Linked DNA regions of Archangium primigenium. The protein of the gene in region 1 binds, or shares a complex with, the protein of each later gene. Links are inferred from orthologs where the notes say so. Each region holds a gene or a part of one and is shown on either strand. Other genes may lie near its edges.

Region 1 (4,356 bases):
TAGGGAATCCGGGGCGTTATAAGGACGCGCCTTGGGGGGCGTCAACGGAATCCCTTAGCCATCCCCGCTACTTACGCGAGTCAGAAGACGGTGTCCGCCCCAAGGGGGGCAGGTCGGCGCCGTCCGTGCTTCCCCTCCGGCCGTGCGAGAGGGGCCGGGGAATGAATGTGCTCACCGGTTCACGCTTGCCCGCCACGGGCGTGGGGGGCAGCTCCTGCCACTGGCAGCAGTCCCCGGCCCGCTCCCGGGTCTCCTTGGAGACGAGCACCGGGGTGCGGTGGCGCTTGGTGAGCTGCTCGATGCGGTTGGCCAGGTTCACCGTGTCCCCGATGGCGGTGTACTCCAGGCGGCGGGCCGTGGAGCCGATGTTGCCGAGCACCACGTGGCCCGTGTGCAGGCCCACCCCCATGAGCAGCCCCGGCTCGCCCCGGGCGAAGCGCTCGGCGTTCATCTCCCCGAGCTCGTGGATCATGTCCAGGGCGCACTCCACCGCGCGGCGGGGATGGTCCGGCTCGGCCAGAGGGGCGCCGAAGTACACCATCAGGGCGTCCCCGATGAACTTGTCGAGCGTGCCCCCGTGGCGGAACACCACCTCCACCATGCGGCCGTAGTACTCGTTGAGGATGGCCACCACGGCCTCGGGGCTCAGCCGCTCGCTCAGGGCGGTGAAGTCGCGCAGGTCCGTGAACAGGACCGTCACCTCGCGCAGCTCGGGGGTGGCGGCGGGGGAGGCCAGGTCCTGCAGCCGCTCGGCGACGGCCGGGGAGAAGTAGCGCCCGAGCTGGGCGCGCTTGAGCTCCTCGCGCGTCAGGGCGGAGACGAGCACGCGGATGCGGTGGAAGAGGTAGTGCGAGGCGCCCGCCGTGAGGCTCAGCACCACCACGGCGACCACCCGCGCGCCCATGCCGATGCCCGCCTCCACCTGGAGGGCGACCTCGGCCACGGCCGCCACCGAGGCGACCGTGAAGGTCACCGGCCGGCGCATGGAGAGCGCGGAGAGGACGATGATGAACGCGTACAGCCCGAGCGTGAAGCCCGCCACCCCCCCCGGCGAGGGAGAGACCGGCAGGGCCAGGTGCTGCAGCCAGTAGATGGCGGGCACGTCCACCACCGCCAGGGACACCCCCGCCCAGCTCGCCATGAGCGGCCAGCGCAGCACGCACACGTACGTCACCACCGTGCACAACCAGTAGGCGGCGAAGGGGGCGAGGTACACCCGCCAGTCCGACAGGCCCTGCACCAGACCGAGGTACGCGGTCACGAGCAGCACGAGCGACACCCCGCCCAGCCGCATCTGCGTGAGCCGGAGGGTGTTGTACTGCCGCTCGGCTTCCAGGGCACGGCCCACCGGCTCGTGCAGGAAGGTGGCGTTCGGGATGGGGCTCTGCCCGGCCTCGTCCACATGACCTCGGTGGTGGGAAGGAGGGGGTTGCATCCTCTCACGTCGGCGCGAGGCGCGCACCTTCGTGGCGGGTGGCCCCAAAAGCGAGGGCCCCGCCGTCTCCGTGAGGAGACGCACGGGGCCCGGGGCCACGCACGCGCGGAACTACTTGCGCAAGCCGTAGGTCCCGGCGAGCAGGTCGTGCGGCGCGGTGCCGGCATGGCCGATGCGGTGCGTCTGGCTGCCGATCTTGTCCTGCAGCAGCCGCAGTCCGTCGAGCACCTGCTCGGGACGGGGCGGGCAGCCGGGGATGTAGACGTCCACCGGGATGATGCGGTCGATGCCCTGGAGCACCGCGTAGTTGTCGTAGAAGCCGCCCGAGGAGGCACACACCCCGAAGGCCACCACCCACTTGGGCTCGCACATCTGCTCGTACACGCGCTTGAGGATGGGCGCCTGCTTGAGGTTGATGGTGCCGATCACCATCAGCATGTCCGCCTGGCGCGGCGAGAAGCGGGGGAACTCGGCGCCGAAGCGCGCGATGTCGTGGCGCGCGGAGGACAGCGACATGAACTCCATGCCGCAGCACGCCGTGGCGTACGGGTAGGTGAACAGCGAGTACTTGCGCGCCCAGCCCAGGCCCTTGGAGATCTTCTCCGCGAAGAAGCCCATGGCGTCCTCGCGGCGGGTCGTCAGAACCGGAACGTTATCGTAGTCAGCCATGTGTCCTCAGTGCTCCCACTCCAAAGCGCCCTTCTTCCAGATGTAGATAAGGCCCACCACCAGGGTCGCCGCGAAAACGACCATTTCGGTGTAGCCAAACCAGCCGAGTGCTTGGAAGTTGACCGCCCAGGGATACAGGAAGACCGCCTCGACGTCGAACACGATGAAGAGCAGCGCCACCACGTAGAACTTCACCGCGAAGCGCTGGCGCGCCGTGCCGCTGCTCTCCGAGCCCGCCTCGAAGGGCGCGGACTTGATGGCGCTCGGCCGCTTGGGGCCCGCCAGGGCGGCCATTTGCACGATGACGAGCGCCAGCACGCCCGCCAGCAGCAGCACCACGGCCAGCGGCAGGTAGGGGCTCAGGGGGTTGGGATCGATCGCGGGATTCATCGCGGCGGACCCTAGGGACACCCGGACGGGGTGTCAATGACGAATCCGGATCGCCAACCCCTGGACATGACAGCGGAAAGTCCTCCGCGCCCCCCGGCGGTCCCCCCCGGCGTGCGAGGGGGCATCCACCAGGGGGTTTGACGCTCCAAGCACCCGGGGCCTAGGGTCTCTTCCCGACGCGTCGTGCGATCAGACAGGAGTGGCGCCGGAGACATGTGGGGTCGGTTGAGTCTTCGCTGGCAGGTAGCGTTCGCGGTGCTGGTCCCCAGCCTCGCCGTCGCGCTGTTCTGCGGGTTCTATTTTCCCAAGCAGCAGTGGAACCAGGGCCTGCGTCGGCTCGAGGAAAGCGCGCATGATCGGGGTCTGCTCGGCACGCGGCAGATCGAGCTGCTGTTCGAGCAGGGACACGCGCCGCCCGCGCCGCCCCTGGTGAACGTGGTGCCGCTCGTGCCGCCCCGGGATCTGGGGGCGCACGTGCTCAAGCGGTTGCCGGACGTCTTCGAGTCCATGGATGGCACCGCGGACGTGGCCTTCCAGGCGGTGCTCGGCCCCGAGGGCGAGGTGATCGCCGAGCGGGGAGAGCCTCCCCGGGGGCTGCGCGGCCTGTCCAAGGAGGGCCCGGGCTGCTCGGTGCGCCGCGTGCACGATCATCCGGTCGCCTTCTGCGGGCTGCCCGGCGGACACACCTACGTGGTGGGCATGGAGACGGCCCGGGTGAAGGCGGAGGCGGAGGCCCTGCGGGGCACCACGCTGTTCGTCTTCCTGGGCGCCCTGCTCGTGGGGCTCTTCCTGTCCTTCTTCATCGGCCGGGCCATCGCCGAGCCCGTGACGCGCATGACCCAGGCGGCGCGCGAGGTGGCCCAGGGCGACATGTCCCTGAGCGAGGTGGACGTGGCGTCCGCGGGCGAGGTGCGCATGATGGCGTACTCGTTCAACGAGATGCTCGGCACGCTGCGCGGCACCGTGTCCGAGCTCCTCACGCGCCTGGAGCAGCTGTCCAGCGCGTCGCGGGGCCTGTCGGGCGCCTCGGCGGACCAGGAGCACGTCATCAACCAGCAGGCCGCGTACGCCCAGCAGATCGCCGCCACCTTCGAGGAGCTCAGCCGCACCGCGGAGCAGATCTCCAGTTCCACGGAGGTGGTGGAGTCCAGCGCGCGGCGCACCCACGAGGCGGTGGCCGAGGCCATGGCCGTGGTGGCCCAGGTGGTCGCGGGCATCAACGACATCCGCATGGAGTCCAAGGGCGTGGCCGACGCCATCGTGGGCCTCAACCAGGACCTGCAGCAGGTGTCGAAGATCGCCCAGGTCATCAACCAGGTCGCCGAGCGCTCGGACCTGCTCGCGCTCAACGCCGCGCTGGAGGGCACCAAGGCGGGCGAGGTGGGCCGGGGCTTCTCGCTGGTGGCCGCGGAGATGCGCAAGCTCGCCGAGAGCGTGTCCGCCTCGGCGCGGGACATCGCGCGCATCGTGGAGAAGGTGCAGGACTCCGGCAACGAGGCGGCCAGCAAGGCGCGCGTGGGCATGGCCACGAGCGACCGGGGCGTGGAGGTGGCCGAGCAGGCCTCGTCCGTGTTCCAGCGGATCGTGGAGCTGGCGCGCGGCACGAGCGAGGCCGCGCGGCAGATCACCATCGCCACGCGCCAGCAGCGTCAGTCCAGCGAGCAGGCCGTGCAGGGCGCGCGCAACGTGGCGGAGCTGGTGAAGCAGGGCGTGGACGCCACGGGCCGCACCACCCGCATCGCGCAGGATCTGCAGAGCGTGGCCGACAGCCTCACCGTGCTCACCAGCAAGTTCAAGGTGGCGCGCGACCGCTGAGCGGCCGCGCGCCCCGGGGCGTCCGTCAGGCGGGCACCAGCTCGATG
Region 2 (3,738 bases), 4.8 Mb from region 1 along the record:
GCAGCGCGTTGGCCATGATCTCCAGGCCCATGAAGCTCAACGGACCCTTGAACGCCAGGCCCTCGGCGTAGCGCGTCTGGGCCGCCGAGGGGTCCACGCCCACGCTGGTGTAGTTGGCCGGGTTGGCCTGGCCCGTGAAGGCGCCCACCAGCAGCACGAGCAGGAAGGAGGCGATGAGGAAGGCGAAGTCGCCGATGCGGTTGGTGACGAACGCCTTGCGGCCCGCCCAGGCCTTGGCGGCGTCCGTGTACCAGAAACCGATGAGCAGGTAGCTGGCCAGGCCCACGCCCTCCCAGCCCACGAACAGGAGCACCAGGTTGTCGGCGAGCACCAGCGTGAGCATCGCCGCGACGAAGAGGTTGAGGTAGGCGAAGTAGCGCCAGCCGCTCTCGTCGTGCTCCATGTAGCTCGTGGAGTACAGGTGGATGAGGAAGCCCACGCCGGTGATGACCAGCAGCATGATGCCCGACAGGTGGTCCACCATCAGACCCAGGTTCACCCGGAAGTCCCCGGCGGCGAACCAGATGCCGTAGTCGTAGCCGATGCTGTAGCGCAGCGCGCTCGCGGAGAAGGGGTTCTCCATGCTCACCGGCAGGCCGCCCTGGGGCGCGTGGTTGACGCACCAGAAGGCGATGGCCGACAGCACGAACGCGCCGGCCACCGACGCGCACGCGATGAGGTGCACGTTGCCGCGGCCCAGCCGCTTGCCGAACACGCCACACACGAACGCCCCGAGCAGGGGCAGCGCGATGATGAGCCACAACGACTGCGCGAACTCGGCGGGCTCCACCGGCGCGGTCATGAAGAAGGACTTGAGGGCATCCATGGCGGACAGGGCTCTCTAGGGCGGAAGGAGGGTCCGGACCCTCAGTGTTTCATCGTCCGGATGTCTTCGATGTTGACGGTGCCGCGGCTGCGGAACACGGCGATGACGATGGCGAGCCCGATGGAGGCCTCCGCCGCCGCCACGGCGATCACGAAGAAGGCGGACACGTGGCCCGTCACATTCCCGTGCTGCTTGGCGAAGGCGAGGAACGTCAGGTTCGCCGCGTTGAGCATCAGCTCCACGCACATGAACACCACCAGGGCGTTGCGGCGCACGAGCACGCCGAACATGCCCAGGCAGAACAGGACGGCGGCGAGGATGAGGTAGTATTTGATGTCGACGGAGTTGGCCATGGCCGGTGGACGGAGGGCGGACGCGGGCCCGCCTTCTAGCAGAGGGTTGAAGGGGACGGACTCAAATCCGCGATTTGGCCACCACGACCGCGCCCACCATGCCCACCAGCAACAGCAGGCTGACGGCCTCGAAGGGCAACAGCCACTGGGTGAAGATGCTCTCTCCCACCCGCGCGAGCGTGCCGAAGCCCTCGCTCACCGCGCGCTGCCCGGACAGGGGCTCCACGTCCGGCAGGCGCCAGATGGCCATCACCAGCACCACCAGCAGCCCCGCGGCCGACACGCCGCCGGCCACGCGCGGCAGCGTCAGCAGCGGACCCGCCGCGCCCCCGGTGGACTCGCCCAGGTTGAGCAGCATGATGACGAACAGGAAGAGCACCATGATGGCGCCCGCGTAGACCATCACCTGCATCACCGCCACCGTGTGCGCCCACAGGAGCACGTAGATGCCGGCCAGGAAGAAGAACGTGGCCACCAGCGACATGGCGGAGCTGATGGGGCTCTTGGCGAAGATGACCAGCAGGGCCGACACCACCGTGAGGAGGGCGAAGGCTCCGAAGAGAACGTGCTCGATGCTCACGACCAGTCTCCCAGCGCGCCCCAGGGCTTGTCGCCGAACGGGCAGCGGTGCTCGCGGATGTGCGCCTCGAACTCGTCGCGAAAGCGCATGAGGAAGGAATGGGTGGGCAAGGCCGCGGCGTCGCCCAGCGCGCAGATGGTGTTGCCCAGGCCGATGGGCGGGTAGGGCGCGATGGAGGAGGCCACGTTGTACAGCTGGTCCACGTCTCCCGGCTCGCCCCGGCCCTCCTCGATCTTGCGCAGGATGCGCGTCTGCCACGGCGTGCCCTCGCGGCACGGCGTGCACTGACCGCACGACTCCTCGGCGTAGAAGCGCGCGATGCGCCACAGGCAGCGCACCATGCAGGTGGTGTCGTCCATGACGATGACCCCGCCGGAGCCCGCCATGGTCTGCTTCACCTTCACCGCCTCGAACTCCATGGCGATGTCCAGCTCGTCCGGGCTCAGGATGGGCGCCGAGGAGCCGCCGGGCACGATGGCCTTGATCTTCCGGCCCGCGGGCAGGCCCCGGCCGTACTTGTCCTCGAAGATGAGCTGGCTGAACGTCGTCTCCAGCGGCACCTCGTACACGCCCGGCCGGTTCACCGTGCCCGACAGGCAGATGAGGCGCGTGCCGCCCGACTTGTCCGTGCCCAGGCCCGCGTACCAGGCCGCGCCCCGGGTGAACACGTGCGGCACGCTGGCGAGCGTCTCCACGTTGTTGACCACCGTGGGGCAGCCGAACAGGCCCACCACCGCGGGGAACGGCGGCTTGAGCCGGGGCCAGCCCTTCTTGCCCTCGAGGCTCTCGAGCAGCGCCGTCTCCTCGCCGCAGATGTAGGCGCCCGCGCCGCGCACCAGGTACACGTCCAGCGCGTAGTCCTTGCCCAGGAGCGTCTTGCCGAAGATGCCCGCCGCGTACGCCTCCTTGATGGCCGCCTGCAGGCGCTCCGCGGGGAACTTGAACTCGCCGCGCAGGTACACGTAGCAGGTGTGCACGTTGAGCGAGTAGGACGCGATCGCGATGCCCTCGAGCAGCATGTGCGGGTCATGCGTGAGGATGTTGCGGTCCTTGAACGTCCCCGGCTCGGACTCGTCGCCGTTGACGGCGAGGTACTTGGGCTTGGGGTTGTTCTGCGGAACGAAGCTCCACTTGAGGCCCGTGGGGAAGCCCGCGCCGCCGCGGCCCCGCAGATTCGACTTCTTCACCTCGTCGATGATCTGCGCCTGCGTGAGCTCCAGCGCCTTCTCGAGCCCCTTGTAGCCCCCGCGCTTCTTGTACGAGTCCATCGTCCAGGACTGGGGCTGACCCCAGCCGGTCGAGATGACGGGTTCGAATGCCGTTGTCGCCATGGAAATCAGATCCCTTGATGCAGTGGGTCAGGAGAGCTTGCTGAAGAGGGCGTCGAGCTTGGCCCGGTCGAGGTTGTCGTGGTGGTCCTCGTTGACTTGCAGGCAGGGCGCCGTGCCACAGGAGGCCAGGCACTCGGTCTCGCGCAGGGTGAAGAGCGCGTTGGCCTCACCGGCCTTGAGGCCGAGCTTGCGCTCCAGATAGGCGAGCATCTGCTCCGCGCCCCTGAGGGCACAGGGCAGATTCGTGCAGACGTCGATGACGTACTTGCCCGGCTTCTTGAGGTGATACATCACGTAGAAGCTCGCCACCTCGTAGGCGCGCTCGGGCCGCACTTCCAGTGCGCTCGCCACCAACTTGATGCCTTCAGGGGGCAGCCATCCCTTGATGTCCTGCAGCACCCGAAGCGCTGGCAACATGCCTGCGCTCTTCCGATCCGGAGGGTAGTGCGACAGGATCTCGGAGATCTGCGCATCGAACTTCTTCTGCTCTTCAGGGGTGAACAGGAGCTCCGCCATGGCGGGGCGGTTCGTAAGTCCCTGACGCCCGCGTTGTCAACATAAACCCACGGCGCTACACTGCGCCGCATCAGCGAAAATCCGAGCGATTTCAACACTTTGTTATGAATCGGGGATCAGAAGATAAACGAG

Evidence for each region. The genes of interacting proteins can lie anywhere in the genome.
Region 2: the proteins of I3V78_RS16450 (region 1) and I3V78_RS36140 are in contact, whole or in part, in a cryo-EM structure (PDB 7NYH), measured with the Escherichia coli proteins. The link is inferred for Archangium primigenium from one-to-one orthologs.

Annotation. Positions count from the first base shown.
Region 1 is NZ_JADWYI010000001.1:3,960,777-3,965,132, forward strand. What follows is about bases 797-3,674. They hold I3V78_RS16450 (NADH-quinone oxidoreductase subunit A), read right to left. Parts: upstream 2,483-3,674; coding sequence 2,111-2,482; downstream 797-2,110. Other genes in these bases: I3V78_RS16440 (adenylate/guanylate cyclase domain-containing protein), read right to left, coding at 797-1,435; I3V78_RS16445 (NADH-quinone oxidoreductase subunit B), read right to left, coding at 1,547-2,104; I3V78_RS16455 (methyl-accepting chemotaxis protein), read left to right, coding at 2,708-3,674. In the rest of the region: more of I3V78_RS16440, read right to left, coding at 68-796; more of I3V78_RS16455, read left to right, coding at 3,675-4,309; I3V78_RS16460 (cytochrome P450), read right to left, coding at 4,335-4,356. UniProt on the Escherichia coli protein: NDH-1 shuttles electrons from NADH, via FMN and iron-sulfur (Fe-S) centers, to quinones in the respiratory chain. The immediate electron acceptor for the enzyme in this species is believed to be ubiquinone.
Region 2 is NZ_JADWYI010000001.1:8,803,080-8,806,817, reverse strand. The notes cover bases 1-2,999. They hold I3V78_RS36140 (NADH-quinone oxidoreductase subunit J), read right to left. Parts: upstream 1,760-2,999; coding sequence 1,241-1,759; downstream 1-1,240. Other genes in these bases: nuoF (NADH-quinone oxidoreductase subunit NuoF), read right to left, coding at 1,756-2,999; nuoK (NADH-quinone oxidoreductase subunit NuoK), read right to left, coding at 868-1,179; nuoL (NADH-quinone oxidoreductase subunit L), read right to left, coding at 1-826. In the rest of the region: more of nuoF, read right to left, coding at 3,000-3,090; I3V78_RS36130 (NADH-quinone oxidoreductase subunit NuoE family protein), read right to left, coding at 3,118-3,606; I3V78_RS36125 (TIGR02266 family protein), read left to right, coding at 3,711-3,738. UniProt on the Escherichia coli protein: NDH-1 shuttles electrons from NADH, via FMN and iron-sulfur (Fe-S) centers, to quinones in the respiratory chain. The immediate electron acceptor for the enzyme in this species is believed to be ubiquinone.